Linked DNA regions of Cupriavidus taiwanensis LMG 19424. The protein of the gene in region 1 interacts with the protein of each later gene in a pairwise test. Links are inferred from orthologs where the notes say so. Each region holds a gene or a part of one and is shown in the gene's direction. Other genes may lie near its edges.

Evidence for each region.
Region 2: the proteins of pheT (region 1) and secD interact in binary tests that used the Escherichia coli proteins (3 or more experiments, as listed by UniProt). The link is inferred for Cupriavidus taiwanensis LMG 19424 from one-to-one orthologs.

The regions. Positions count from the first base shown.
Region 1 is NC_010528.1:1,300,299-1,307,703, forward strand. Bases 385-3,442 are described here. They hold pheT (phenylalanine--tRNA ligase subunit beta), read left to right. Parts: upstream 385-718; coding sequence 719-3,166; downstream 3,167-3,442. Other genes in these bases: pheS (phenylalanine--tRNA ligase subunit alpha), read left to right, coding at 385-658; RALTA_RS06070 (integration host factor subunit alpha), read left to right, coding at 3,254-3,442. Also shown: more of pheS, read left to right, coding at 1-384; more of RALTA_RS06070, read left to right, coding at 3,443-3,664; RALTA_RS06075 (MerR family transcriptional regulator), read left to right, coding at 3,782-4,207; RALTA_RS30245 (hypothetical protein), read left to right, coding at 4,536-4,676; RALTA_RS06085 (DUF2188 domain-containing protein), read right to left, coding at 4,692-4,916; RALTA_RS06090 (hypothetical protein), read right to left, coding at 5,214-5,474; RALTA_RS06095 (hypothetical protein), read left to right, coding at 5,660-6,046; RALTA_RS06100 (hypothetical protein), read left to right, coding at 6,619-6,960; RALTA_RS06105 (NAD-glutamate dehydrogenase), read right to left, coding at 6,982-7,405.
Region 2 is NC_010528.1:2,742,123-2,749,452, forward strand. The notes cover bases 1,322-4,304. They hold secD (protein translocase subunit SecD), read left to right. Parts: upstream 1,322-1,868; coding sequence 1,869-3,740; downstream 3,741-4,304. Other genes in these bases: yajC (preprotein translocase subunit YajC), read left to right, coding at 1,333-1,659; secF (protein translocase subunit SecF), read left to right, coding at 3,782-4,304. Outside these bases: tRNA guanosine(34) transglycosylase Tgt, read left to right, coding at 1-1,070; more of secF, read left to right, coding at 4,305-4,753; RALTA_RS12610 (response regulator), read right to left, coding at 4,824-5,831; RALTA_RS12615 (hybrid sensor histidine kinase/response regulator), read right to left, coding at 5,828-6,967; RALTA_RS12620 (sensor histidine kinase), read right to left, coding at 6,973-7,330. UniProt on the Escherichia coli protein: Part of the Sec protein translocase complex. Interacts with the SecYEG preprotein conducting channel. SecDF uses the proton motive force (PMF) to complete protein translocation after the ATP-dependent function of SecA.

The DNA.
Region 1 (7,405 bases):
CTTCGACGTGGCCGACGGTCCCGAGATCGAAACCGACTGGATGAACTTCACCGCGCTGAACAACCCGGACAACCACCCGGCGCGTTCGATGCAGGACACCTTCTACGTGGACGGCCGCGACAGCGAAGACAAGCTGCTGCTCCTGCGCACGCACACCAGCCCGATGCAGGTGCGCTACGCCAGGATGCATGTGGAGAAGTACGCCGGCAAGGCGATGCCGCCGATCAAGGTGATCTGCCCGGGCCGCACTTATCGCGTCGACAGCGACGCCACCCACTCGCCGATGTTCAACCAGGTTGAAGGCCTGTGGATCGGCGAGGACGTCAGCTTTGCCGACCTGAAGGGCGTGTACACCGATTTCCTGCGCAAGTTCTTCGAGCGCGACGACATCCAGGTGCGCTTCCGCCCGTCGTACTTCCCGTTCACCGAGCCCTCGGCGGAAATCGACATGGCCTTCGGCAATGGCAAGTGGCTGGAAATCTCCGGTTCGGGCCAGGTGCACCCGAACGTGCTGCGCAACATGGGCCTCGATCCCGAGCGCTATATCGGTTTCGCGTTCGGCTCCGGCCTCGAGCGCCTGACCATGCTGCGCTATGGCATCAACGACCTGCGCCTGTTCTTCGAGGGCGATGTGCGCTTCCTGCGCCAGTTCGCCTGACCGGCGCACCGTCAAAACTCGTCACCGACTACACCGAATACTTACCGGATCAGAAGCGCCATGCAATTCTCGGAATCCTGGCTTCGCACCTTCGCCAACCCTGAAAAGATTTCCACCGACGCGCTGTCGCACAGCCTGACCATGGCCGGCCTCGAAGTGGAAGAGGTGGGCCCGGTCGCGCCGCCGTTCGACAAGGTGGTGGTTGCGCACGTGCTGTCGACCGAGCGCCATCCCAATGCCGACCGCCTCAACGTATGCCAGGTCGATGCCGGCACCGGCGAGACCCTGCAGATCGTCTGCGGCGCGCCCAACGTCAGGCCCGGCATCAAGGTGCCGTGCGCGCTGGTCGGCGCGGTGCTGCCGCCGGCAGAGGATGGCGGCAAGCCGTTCGAGATCAAGGTCGGCAAGCTGCGTGGCGTGGACAGCTACGGCATGCTGTGCTCGGCGCGCGAACTGAAGCTGTCGGAAGACCACGGCGGCCTGATGGTGCTGCCGGACGACGCGCCGGTCGGCCAGAACATCCGCCAGTATCTGGACCTGGACGACCAGGTCTTCGTCATCAAGCTGACGCCGAACAAGGCCGACTGCCTGTCGATCCACGGCGTCGCGCGCGAAGTGTCCGCGCTGACCGGTGCCGCACTGAACCTGCCCGACATGCAGCCGGTGCCGGTGACGATCCAGGACAAACTGCCGGTCAAGGTGTCGGCGCCCGATCTCTGTGGCCGCTTCTCCGGGCGCATCATCCGCGGCGTCAACGCGCGTGCCGCCACGCCGCTGTGGATGGTGCAGCGGCTCGAGCGCTCGGGCCAGCGCAGCGTGTCCGCGCTGGTCGATATCTCGAACTACGTGATGCTGGAGCTGGGTCGTCCGTCGCACGTGTTCGACCTGCACAAGATCCACGGCGGCCTGGACGTGCGCTGGGGCCGCAAGGGCGAGCAGATCAAGCTGCTGAACGGCAACACCATCGAGGTCGACGAGCAGGTCGGCGTGATCGCCGACGAAAAAGAGATCGAGAGCCTGGCCGGCATCATGGGCGGCGACAGCACCGCCGTCACGCTGGACACTACCGACATCTACCTCGAAGCCGCCTTCTGGTGGCCGGCCGCGATCCAGGGCCGCAGCCGCCGCTACAACTTCTCTACCGACGCCGGACACCGCTTCGAGCGCGGCGTGGACTACGCCACCACGGTCGAGCATATCGAGCGCATCACCGCGCTGATCCTTGCCATCTGCGGAGGCCAGGCCGGCCCGGTGGACGACCATGTGGTCAACCTGCCGGTGCGCAAGCCGGTCAGCCTGCGCGTGGCGCGCGCCGAGCGCGTGCTTGGCATCGAGCTGTCGCCGGCGGCCATCGCCGACGTGTTCCAGCGGCTGCAGCTGCCGTTCACGCGTACGCAGGGTGCCGAAGGTGAGTTGTTCGAAGTCACGCCGCCGAGCTACCGCTTCGATATCGAGATCGAGGAAGACCTGATCGAGGAAGTCGCGCGCATCTACGGCTTCGAGCGCATTCCGGCGCGCCCGCCGGTCGCCGAGAGCGAAATGCGCCCGACCAACGAAGGCAGCCGTTCCACTCACGTGGTGCGCCATGCCGTGGCCGCGCGCGACTATCAGGAAGTGATCAACTTCGCCTTCGTCGAAGAGAAGTGGGAGCGCGACTTCGCCGCCAACGACCAGCCGATCCGCCTGCTGAACCCGATCGCCAGCCAGCTGGCGGTGATGCGCTCGACGCTGATCGGCGGGCTGGTCGACAAGGTGCGCTACAACCTGAACCGCAAGGCCGCGCGCGTGCGCCTGTTCGAGGTGGGCCGGGTGTTCCATCGCGACGCCGGCGTCAAGGACGGCGGCCTGACCGTGGCCGGGTATGACCAGCCGATGATGGCCGCGGGCATCGCCTACGGCCCGGCGTTCGAGGAGCAGTGGGGCATCGCTACGCGCAACGTCGACTTCTTCGACGTGAAGGGCGATGTCGAGGCGCTGTTCCATCCGCGCGTGCCGCGCTTCGAGCCGGTATCGCATCCGGCGCTGCACCCGGGCCGCGCCGCGCGCGTGCTGCTCGACGGCAAGCCCGTGGGCGTGGTTGGCGAACTGCATCCGCGCTGGCTGCAGGAGTATGAGCTGGCGCATGCACCGGTGCTGTTCGAACTGCGGCTCGACGCGCTGCGCGCCACCGGCCTGCCGGCGTACACCGAGATCTCCAAGTTCCCCGCCGCCGTGCGCGACCTGGCCGTGGTCGTGAAGCAATCGGTACGCGTGCAGGACCTGCTCGACGCCATGCGCGCGGCCCTGGAAAAACAGGGTTACGGCCGCTTCTGCCAGGGCCTGGTGCTGTTCGACGAGTTCCGTCCCAAGGGCGCTTCCACGGCCATTGGCGCGGACGAGAAAAGCCTTGCGTTCCGGGTGACCTTGCAAGATACTGGGTCGACCCTCCAGGACGAAACCGTCGACAGCGCGGTGCGCTGCATGGTCGACGCGCTGACCGAAGCCTTCCAGGCGCGGCTGCGCGGTTGATCCGTCGCCAGGACCGACGGAGCACGATAAAAAGGGCGCCCGGGCTCGCCCCGGGCGGATCGCCAGACAGATACTCGAGCGATCGACATGAATGATCGAGACGCGAATTCCATGACCGCTGCAGCACTGGGTGAGATGAGCGACCGGCAGGCATCCTCCCTTGACGATGCAATGCCGGAAGCCCGCGCGACCGAAGTTCCCACGCTGACCAAGGCCGAGCTTGCCGAGATGCTGTTCGACCAGGTGGGCCTGAACAAGCGTGAATCGAAGGACATGGTCGAGGCCTTCTTCGACGTCATCCGCGAAGCGCTGGAGCAGGGCGACAGCGTCAAGCTTTCCGGCTTCGGCAACTTCCAGTTGCGCGACAAGCCCCAGCGGCCCGGCCGCAATCCCAAGACCGGCGAAGTCATCCCGATCACCGCGCGCCGCGTAGTCACGTTCCACGCCAGCCAGAAGCTGAAGGGCCTGGTCGAAGAACGCGCCGGCATCGCCGGCTGACGCGTCACCCGAACGGCGGATTGCTTCCCGAGGCCGGCATCGGTATTCTTCTCGGCGCGCGCGTGACGCGCGCCAACCTCCTGGCCGGCATGGCCTGACGCTCGTCTACACCTCTGCATGTCGGACAAACCCAGCGACCGCATCGCGTTGCCGCCGATCCCGGCCAAGCGCTACTTCACCATCGGTGAGGTGAGCGAGCTTTGCGCCGTCAAGCCGCACGTGCTGCGCTACTGGGAACAGGAGTTTACGCAGCTCAAGCCGGTCAAGCGGCGCGGCAACCGCCGCTACTACCAGCACCATGAAGTCCTGCTGATCCGCCGCATCCGCGAGCTGCTGTACGAGCAGGGCTTCACCATCAACGGCGCGCGCAACCGGCTCGACGAGGGCCGTCATCACGGCGCCGCCACGACAGCTCAGCAATCGATGGAAACCGCCGCGGAGAAAGCGCCGGCGCTGTCGGTCGACATCGCGGGTCTGCGCAATGCGCTGGTCGACGTGCAGCACCTGCTGGCGCAGTTGCGCGAGATCGCGAAGCACGGATAATTTCCACGTCAGGAGCTAGTCATACGAGAAATGCTTCTGTTATAATCTTTTGCTTCGGGGCGTAGCGCAGCCTGGTAGCGTACCTGCATGGGGTGCAGGTGGTCGGAGGTTCAAATCCTCTCGCCCCGACCAGACAAGAAACCCGCTTGGCAAATCGCCAAGCGGGTTTTTTTTATTGCCGTGCCCGGATCGCGGTATGCGCGACGTCGCGCCTGGAACAAGGCGCGGTCACCGCGTGTGCGAAGCCATGCGGTCGTGGCCGTTTTTCGATTGCGTCCATTGCACCTATAGTGGTGGCACAGTGGACTTCATCGCGACGGAGAGGGCAATGTCGGACAAGGGCAACGGAATCGCAGGCACCACATGCATCGCGCTGGCAGTTGCCGGGCTGGCATTGACTGCATCGCTTGTGCTGGCTTATTACGCGACGCGCGCGCGCGTGGAAGGGTTGCGCGCCAGCGGAGGCTGAAGCGCGGCGGCCGGTTCAGCCCGGGATGTCGCGAGGGTCATTGCCAAAGCTGTTGCGCATTCGGATACGGCCGTCGCGGCCGTGGACGAGCAGTTCCGCGTGGAGCTGCCGGGCTTTTTCGGTGCCCGCGGCGATCGCGTCTTCTTGCGTCGCGTAGAGCTGGCGTCCGCCCGTACCGTCTTCGGATTCAATGGCCCAGCCGCTTTCGAGCGGTACGACGTGGATGTTCCTGGCTGGCATGGCGCACCTCCGTTGTGGAAGATGCCCTAGTCTCCACGCTGCTTGCCGCGGCCGGTATCGGTGGCCGTCTGACAGCGCCAGTGTCTTTTGAGGCGCAGTTCGCCTTGGGGTGGTCTGACGATGCGATGGCGCGGGCCGGAAACCGGAAAAGGCGCCGGGATACCGGGGTGCTTACGGCATGACGCTCATGTGCGGGCGCGTAGACTGGCCCGGCTGTACTCACCAGCCCGCCCGCATGCTCCGCCGCGGCGGGCTGTTTTTTTATGCGGGCGCATTGCCGAAATCAAAGGGCGTAGCTTAAAGCAAGGCGAACCGCGCTTGCGCGGGGCCGACCAGCGCCGGACGGCTTACCGGATAGCGGTGGCGCATGCCTTGCGCCTCGAACGACAGGAAATCCGGCGTCCAGCGCAGCGATTGCAGCTGGCGTGGCTCGATGCCGTCAACCAGGATGGCGCCGGCGTTCACGCAAACGCTGCCGCAGCGCAAGCGCACGGATTCGCTGTCGTCGCCGAAGTAATAGGCTTCGAGCAGGATGGATTCGGACTGGTACAAGGGCATGGCAGTGTCCTGATACTGTATGGATGTACAGTATAGCGGCGGCGTGCCGTTCGGTCATCCTCCAGATTCTCAAAACTGGCCATCGGCAGGGCGGTACGTGACCGGCTGCCTGGTATAACCTGAAACCGATGACAGCGCCCATCACGCTGTCTTGCCGGGACCGCCGGATCGCTACAGGAGATGCCATGACTGGGAGCGGAAGCAAAGCCTGCTGGTTCGGCCTGGGCGTGCTGCTGGGCGCCGTCGCCGGCGGCGCGCTGGCGTGCTCTGCCCGCACCGCTGCCGCGCAGCGCGAATTGCGACAGCCCGATGCGCCGCTGTTGCCGGCCGACGTCACCGCGGACCAGGTGCTCACCGATGCCGCCACCGACGTGGTCGAGTACCGCGGTTTCGTCATCCATGTGTTTTGCCATGCCTTGGGGATGGGGCGGTTCAAGGCCCTGTGCGATATCTGGGAATCGGGCGCCGTGGTGCTCGAAGGCGGGGCGCCGCCGACCACGCATGCCACGCCGGACGAGGCACGCGCCGCCGCGATTGCCTGGGCGAAGCAATGGGTGCAGCGCAATGGCTGACGGAAAGGGCGACAACGGCGAGGCCGCGGAATCTGCGGCAAATCGACCCGCTGCCCGCCAACAGGCCTGATAATCGCGCCTGCGTACGCGCGGACCGTTTCGGTGGCGCGCCGGCGCTCGTGCCAGGACACGCACCGGCACTCTCCAGGAGAATTCATGTTTGTTTGTGGGAACCAGGCTTGCGGCGCGCGCTGGAAGCAGGATGAGGTGCAGATCCGCGATGAAGGGCAGGGCCCCGTGTTCCGCTGCCCGCAGTGTGGAGCCCGCAATCACGTGAAGGCTCGCAAGGCAGCGGATGGCAGCACGACGTATCGCCAGGTCCCCGCCAAGGCAGCGGGAAACACGGCGGGAAACACGGCGGGAAAGGCAGCCGGAACGTCCGCCGAAAAGCCGGCGCTCAAGCGGGCCGCCAGGGCACAGGCAAGGGCACCAGCGCCGGGCCGCGCGAAGCACGGCGCCAAGCCAGCACAGCGGTAGCCCCCCTGCGGCAAGGCATGTCACCCCACCTGTGTGGGGTCAAATTCACATCGTTGGCGGCTTAAGCTAGTTTAGGCAGGACCGTTAAACACAACATGGACTTTGCCGACCCTTCCCACGACCCCGCTTCCAATGCCGAACGCATGGGCTGGGCGAACGCTTCGCCCGAAGTTATCGCCAGGGTGTTGAACTCGGCGCTGGCGGCGCAGGACCTGTCCGGGTTTGCCGCGCTGCTGTCGGACATCGCGCGCGACCGCGGCCTGAAGGGCGAGCGCTCTGCGCACCAGTCGATCTATGACATGCCGTACGCCAGCCTGTTGCCGAGGCAGAAGCACCTGCTGTCCGATGCCTTCGAGCTGCTGATCCTGCTCGGCCTCGAGCTGCGTCCGTGCGGCGACGACGCCGATGCGGACATCGGCGCCGGCTCCGACGAGTAAGCCGCCGGACTCGGGGCGCGGCTAGCTTCGCTCCAGCATGCCGATCTCGCGCACCGCGACCGACAGCATCGACAGCCCCGCCGCCCCGGAAGCGCGCTGGTCCGCCAGCATGCGCGTGAACCGTTCGAGTGCGCCGTGGCGGCTGGCGCGCCAGGCGTCGATCATCGCTTCCGGCGAGGACTGATCGCCCGACTGCGACAGCACGCTGACCGTCAGCGCGCGCTTGAGCCGTCCCAGGTCTTCCAGCGTGGTGGTGCGCGCCAGCAGGTCCCAGTGGGTATCCGACGGCAAAGCCAGCGCGCGTTCGCGCAGCCAGCTGAAGCTCAGGTGGCTGTCCAGCGCGAAGTAGACCCCCGCCACCAGATCCAGGCTGCGCTCGCACGCAGCGGCCACTTCGGCAATATCGAGCGCCGCGGCGGAAATCTCGCTGCCGGCCACGCGCATG
Region 2 (7,330 bases), 1.4 Mb from region 1 along the record:
ACCACGGCGTGGTCGAAACGCCCATCTTCATGCCGGTGGGCACCTATGGCTCGGTCAAGGCGATGTCGCCGCTGGAACTGAACGAGATCGGCGCGCAGATCATCCTGGGCAATACCTTCCACCTGTGGTTGCGCCCGGGGCTGGACGTGGTCAACGCCCACGAAGGCCTGCACCGCTTTATCGGCTGGGACAAGCCGATCCTGACCGACTCCGGCGGCTTCCAGGTGTTTTCGCTGGGCGATCTGCGCAAGATCACCGAAGATGGGGTCACCTTTGCCTCGCCCGTCAACGGCGACAAGCTCTTCCTGTCGCCCGAGATCTCGATGCAGATCCAGCGCACGCTGAACTCGGACATCGTCATGCAGTTCGACGAATGCACCCCGTACGAAATCGACGGCCGCCCGGCCACGCACGAGGAGGCCGCCAAGTCGATGCGCATGAGCCTGCGCTGGGCCAGGCGCTCGCGCGATGAATTCGAGCGGCTGGCCAACCCGAACGCGCTGTTCGGCATCGTCCAGGGCGGCATGTACGAAGACCTGCGCGACGAGTCGCTGGCGGGGCTGTCCGAGCTGGACTTCCACGGCTTTGCCATCGGCGGGCTGTCCGTCGGCGAACCCAAGGAAGACATGATGCGCGTGCTGGAACACGTGGCGCCGCGCCTGCCGGCCAACAAGCCGCACTACCTGATGGGCGTGGGCACGCCCGAAGACCTGGTTGCCGGCGTCGCCGCGGGGGTCGACATGTTCGACTGCGTGATGCCGACCCGCAACGCGCGCAACGGCTGGCTCTTCACGCGCTACGGCGATGTCAAGATCAAGAACGCCGCGCACCGCAACGACCCGCGCCCGCTCGACGAGAGCTGCGCCTGCTACACCTGCCGCAATTTCTCGCGCGCCTACCTGCACCACCTGCACCGCGTGGGCGAGATCCTGGGCGCGCGCCTGAACACCATCCACAACCTGCACTACTACCTGCAGCTGATGCGCGAGGTGCGCGAGGCCATCGAGCAGCACCGCTTTGCCGACTTCCGCCGCCAGTTCGCCGCCGACCGCGCGCGCGGCACGCAGTGACCGGCGCGGCCGGTCCGAGAACTTTCGCGGCCGTGCCGGTCGAATAGCGGGGTCATTTCCACCGTCATTGCCGCGCAGGCGGGAATCCAGCGTCTTTCGAAGTCACTGGGTTCCCGCCTGAGCGCGAACGACATGCGAGCTGAGAGTCGCCCCGGCATCACCCCGAACAAACCCGTATTCCGCCCTAGAATGCCAAGGGCGGGCTGGGTGCGAATGGTAGAATGTTCGATTAATTGATTGACTTTTGTGACGGAGAATCAACGTGCTGATTTCTAACGCATTTGCCCAGACCGCCGGTGCCGGCGGCGCGGCTGGCGGCCTGATGAGCTTCCTGCCCATCATCCTGATGTTTGGTGTGCTGTGGTTCATCATGATCCGCCCGCAGATGAAGCGCCAGAAGGAAGCCAAGGCAATGCTCGAAGCGCTGGCCAAGAACGACGAAGTCGTCACCGCCGGCGGCATCCTGGGCCGCGTGACCAAGGTCACCGACCAGTACGTCAGCCTGGAAATCGCCGAAGGCACCGAGATCACGGTGCAGAAGAATGCCGTGACCACGGTGCTGCCCAAGGGCTCGCTGAAGGCGCTCTGATCCCCGGATCGCGCGCGCGACTCCCGCCTTTGTCTTTTCCGGCATGCCTGTTCGCGCATGCCCCGGCAGCCGCCTGATCCAGCCCGACGAAGCCCTTTGCGCTTCGATCCGAGGCTGCCAGGCGGCTGTTTGCCAAACCGGTTCGGCCCCGCCGACGTGGCGCGCCACGCCTGTGCCGGCCCCGCCAACCGCTGAATGACTGGCCCGAGATGAATCGTTATCCGCTTTGGAAATACCTCGTGATCCTGGTGGCCCTGGCCATCGGCATCATCTACACCTTGCCGAACTTCTTCGGCGAGGCGCCTGCCGTGCAGGTGTCCTCGGGCAAGGCCACGGTCAAGGTCGACCTGTCGATGCAGAAGCAGGTCGAAGAGATCCTGGCGCAGAACCAGCTGCAGCCCGACGGCGTCTTCTTCGATATTTCCGGCCAGTCGGGCTCGGTCAAGGCGCGCTTCCGCACCACCGACGAGCAGCTCAAGGCCAAGGACGTGCTGTCGCGCGCGCTGAACCCGGACGCATCCGACCCCGCCTACGTGGTCGCGCTGAACCTGTTGTCGGGCTCGCCGCGCTGGCTGACCTCGCTGCACGCGCTGCCGATGTACCTGGGCCTGGACCTGCGCGGCGGCGTGCACTTCCTGCTGCAGGTCGACATGAAGGGCGCGGTCGACAAGAAGCTCGACAGCCTGGCCGGCGACGCGCGCACGCTGCTGCGTGACAAGAACATCCGCCACGGCGGCATCGACCGCGACGGCGAACGCCTGACGGTGCGCTTCAACAATGCCGACGATGCCAGCCGCGCCCGCACGCTGCTGGCCGACAACGTGCGCGAAGTGGCCTTCGCCATGGACGGCAACAACATCGTCGGCACCTTCACCGAGGCCGCCCGCCGGGCCGTCCAGGACGCCGCGGTCAAACAGAACATCACCACCCTGCACAACCGCGTCAACGAGCTCGGCGTGGCCGAGCCGGTGATCCAGCAGCAAGGCGCCGACCGTATCGTGGTGCAGCTGCCGGGCGTGCAGGACACCGCCAAGGCCAAGGACATCATCGGCCGCACCGCCACGCTGGAAGCGCGCCTGGTCGACAACGACGCGCCGCGCAGCCCGCGTCCGGGCGACCCGATCCCGTTCGGCAGCGAGCTGTTCACGCAAGGCAACGGCGCCCCGGTGGTGCTGAAGAAGCAGGTCATCTTCACCGGCGACCGCATCGAAAGCGCCTCCGCCGGCTTCGACCAGAACCAGCAGCCTTCGGTCAATATCAAGCTCGACGCCCAGGGCGGCCGCGTGCTGCGCGACGTCTCGCGCGAGAACCTGAAGAAGCCGATGGCGATCGTGCTGTTCGAAAAGGGCAAGGGCGAAGTGCTGACGGTGGCGACGATCCAGTCCGAACTGGGCTCGAGCTTCCAGATCACCGGCTCCTACTCCACCGAGGCCGCCAACGACCTGGCCCTGCTGCTGCGCGCCGGCTCGCTGGCCGCGCCGATGGAGATCATCGAGGAACGCACCATCGGCCCGTCGCTGGGTGCCGACAACATCGAGAAGGGCTTCGATTCGGTCGCCTATGGCTTTGCCGCCATCGGCGTGTTCATGATCCTGTACTACATGCTGTTCGGCGTGTTCTCGGTGATCGCGCTGGGCGTGAACCTGCTGCTGCTGATCGCGGTGCTGTCGATGCTGCAGGCCACGCTGACGCTGCCGGGCATCGCCGCCATCGCGCTGGTGCTGGGCATGGCCATCGACGCCAACGTGCTGATCAACGAGCGCATCCGCGAAGAACTGCGCGCCGGCGCGTCGCCGCAGATGGCGATCGCGGTCGGTTTCGACCGCGCCTGGGCCACCATCCTGGACTCCAACGTGACCACGCTGATCGCCGGCCTGGCGCTGCTGGCGTTCGGCTCGGGCCCGGTGCGCGGCTTTGCCGTGGTGCACTGCCTGGGCATCCTGACCTCGATGTTCTCGGCGGTGTTCTTCAACCGCGGGCTGGTCAACCTCTGGTACGGCCGCAAGAAGAAGCTGCAGAGCGTGGCCATCGGCCAGATCTGGAAGCCCGGCAATACCACCGACACGCCGGTCGCCAAGTAAGCGACCCGCGGCACAACACGTAGTACAGAACAGGATTCAACATGGAATTCTTCCGCATCCGGCGCGACATTCCGTTCATGAAGCACGCGTTGATCTTCAACGTGATCTCCTTCCTGACGTTTGCCGCGGCCGTGTTCTTCCTCTGGCAGAAAGGCCTGCACCTGTCGATCGAATTCACCGGCGGCACGGTGATGGAGGTCAGCTACCAGCAGGCGGCCGACCTGGAAAAGATCCGCGGCCAGGTTAGCAAGCTGGGCTACACCGATGTGCAGGTGCAGAACTTCGGCACCTCGCGCGACGTGATGATCCGCCTGCCGCTGCAAAAGGGCCCGGACGGCAAGCCCGCCACCTCGGCCCAGCAGAGCGAGCAGGTGATGGGCGCGCTCACCGCGGCGTCGCCCGACGTCAAGCTGCAGCGTGTCGAGTTCGTCGGCCCGCAGGTCGGCAAGGAGCTGGCCACCGACGGCCTGCTGGCGCTGCTGTGCGTGATCATCGGGATCGTGATCTACCTGTCGTTCCGCTTCGAGTGGAAGTTCGCGGTGGCGGGCATCATCGCCAACCTGCACGACATCGTCATCATCCTGGGCTTCTTCGCCTTCTTCCAGTGGGAGTTCTCGCTCTCGGTGCTGGCGGCGATCCTGGCGGTGCTGGGCTACTCCGTGAACGAATCGGTGGTGATCTTCGACCGGATCCGCGAGGCTTTCCGCAAGTACCGCAAGATGACCACCCACGAGGTCATCGACCACGCCATCACCAGCACGATGTCGCGCACCATCATCACCCACGGCTCGACCGAAATGATGGTGCTGTCGATGTTCTTCTTCGGCGGCCCGACGCTGCATTACTTCGCGCTGGCGCTGACGGTGGGTATCCTGTTCGGTATCTATTCGTCGGTGTTCGTGGCCGCGGCGCTGGCGATGTGGCTGGGCGTGAAGCGCGAGGACCTGGTCAAGGGCGAGAAGAAGGCCGACTCGACCGACCGCAACGACCCCAACTACGGCGCGCAGGCCTGAACCCTGCCCGACTGCAAAAACAGAACGGCGCCCCGCGGGGCGCCGTTTTTCATGGCCAGCCCGAAAAAACTCAGGCCGGCATCGAGAAGCGCTCGATCCACGCGGCCAGGCGGTCGGCGGCGAAGCTCTCGCTGCGCGGGGCGGCGCGGCAGACGATGGTGTCGCCGTCGCGAACGAACTTCAGCGCGCCGCCCGCTTCTTCCAGCCACAGCAGGCTGGCCAGCCAGGCTGCATGCTCGGCCGACACCGTCGTGCCTACGGGCTGGGCCAGGAACTCGGCCAGCGCGGCCGGCTGGGTCCAGACCACCGTATCGCCGTCGCGGCGCACCACCTCGCTGCCGAGCGCGTCGGCAACCACGGCGGCGACATCGGCAGCGCCCCGGCCCGCATTGGCGCTGCGCAGCCCGGCCAAGCGTGTGCCCACGGCATGGCCGAAGCTACCGCTGCGCTCAGCTTCGGCGCGAACCAGGTCGGCATAGTCCATGCGCTGCCAGTCCGGCTCGGCGTTGCGGGCCCCCGCCACGTCGACCGCCGCCAGGTAAGTCTCCACCGGCTGGAAATGGCCCGGGCCGATCAGGCTCGCGCACAGCGCGTGCAGCATGCCGATGCGGGTTGCCACGGTCTGGGTCTGCAGCACCGCCAGCTTCTCGCGCACCAGCTGGTCCCGCTCCTTGCGCAGGCCGGACATTTCCAGCGCCTGCTTGAGTTCCATGCGCAGCGCGGTGATATCCCACGGCTTCTTGATATAGCGGTGGATCTGCCCTTGGTTCACCGCCTCGACGGTCTGGTCGAGTTCAGAGTACGCGGTGGTCAGGATGCGCACGATATGCGGGTAGCGCTCGCGTGCATAGCGCAGCAGTTCGTTGCCGTACTCGCCCGGCATGCGCTGGTCCGAGACCAGCACGGCCAGGCTGTCGGCGTGAGCGTCCAGCAGCGTCTTGCCCTCCTCCACCGAGCCGCCAGTCACCACCGGCGCCAGCGCGCCGATGGCCCGCTGGAAATATTTGACGGCGGTCGCCTCGTCATCGACGAACAGAATCGCCGGGGGTGGTGCCTGGGTGGCAATCGGTTCGCTCATCGGTCACTCCTAATCATTCGATTCCTGAAATTTGGAAAGTCCAGCGTCACTGTGGTCCCGGCACCGGGGGCGGAGGCGATCCGGATGCCGCCGCCGAAAGACTGCATGACGCGGTTGCAGAAAATCATGCCGAGGCCACTGCCGCCAGCGCTGGCGTGGGTAGTGACCGGATCGACCAGCAGCCGCCCCATCACCTCTGGCGGGATGCCGGGGCCGTTGTCGCAGATGCGGATTTCCTGGTTGGGCTGGGTTGTCACCACGAAGCGCAGGGACGGCTGGTCCACGCCCGCGAGCGCGCGCAGCGCGTTGCTCATCACCGACGACAGGACCAGCGCGACGCAGTTGGGCAGCGTCTGCACGGGGAAATCGCCCTGCATGTCGACGTCGACCCACTGGCGCTGCCCGCCGGTGAACGGATACGTATCCAGCAGCGACGCCACCAGCGCGCCCGCACTGACCTCGGTGCCGGCGTCGGCCGCCGGCGTCTTGCTGGCTCCCGCGCTGTTGCGCACCGACTCCAGGAACGACGACAGCACCGCCAGGCAATACTGCGCGTTGTCGTGCATGGCGCCCGCAGCCTGCCCGATCTCGCCTTGCCGCTGCTCGCTGTAGTCGGCCTGGACGCGGCTTTCGATGCCGCGCGCGAAGTTGGCAATGGCGGCCAGCGGCGTGTTCAGTTCATGCGCCAGGAAGGCCAGGGTTTCGTCGATCGCCATCAGGCGATGCTGGCGCAACGCGCGCTCCAGGTGGCGCTCGCCGGCCAGGTGCAGCACCTGGCGCACGTCGCCGACACTCAGGGGCTTTTCGAGGATGCGGAAGACTTCGCCGCTGTTGACCGTTTGCAACAGCATGTCCTTGTCGGCGTAGGCCGTCACCAGGATGCGCACGATCTGCGGATAGGCCTGGGCGACCTCGCGCAGCAGGTCGCCCCCGTCGCGGCCGGGCATGCGGAAATCTGTGACCAGGATCGCGATCCGCCCGCCCTCGGCGCGCAGCGTCGCCATCGCCTCGTCGGCGCCGGCGGCAAGCAGGACCTCATACTCGCTGCCGACCGCGCGCGCAAAGTACTTGCGCGCCATGTCTTCGTCGTCGACATAGAGGACGACATTGGGCCGGGCTTGCTGGAGTTCGCTCATGCGACTTACTCCGCGCGAGGCAGGTCGAAGCTGAACGCAGCCCACTGGCCGAGCTCGCTTTCGGCAAACAGCTGGCCGCCGTGGCGCTCGATCACGGCATAGCTGATCGACAGCCCCAGGCCCAGGCCCTGCCCGACTTCACGGGTGGTGAAGAAGGGCTCGAACACCCGCGCTAGGTGTTCCGGCGCGATGCCGGGGCCGTTGTCGCGCACGGTCACGTGCAACCGGCCTTCGGCCCAGCGCACCGTGGTATGGATCGCGGGGGCGGTGGTGCCGGCCTTGCGCATGGCCAGAGCCGCGTTGGAAAACAGGTTGATCAGCACGCCGATGATGGCGGCTTCGTCGCCCAGCACCAGCGTATCC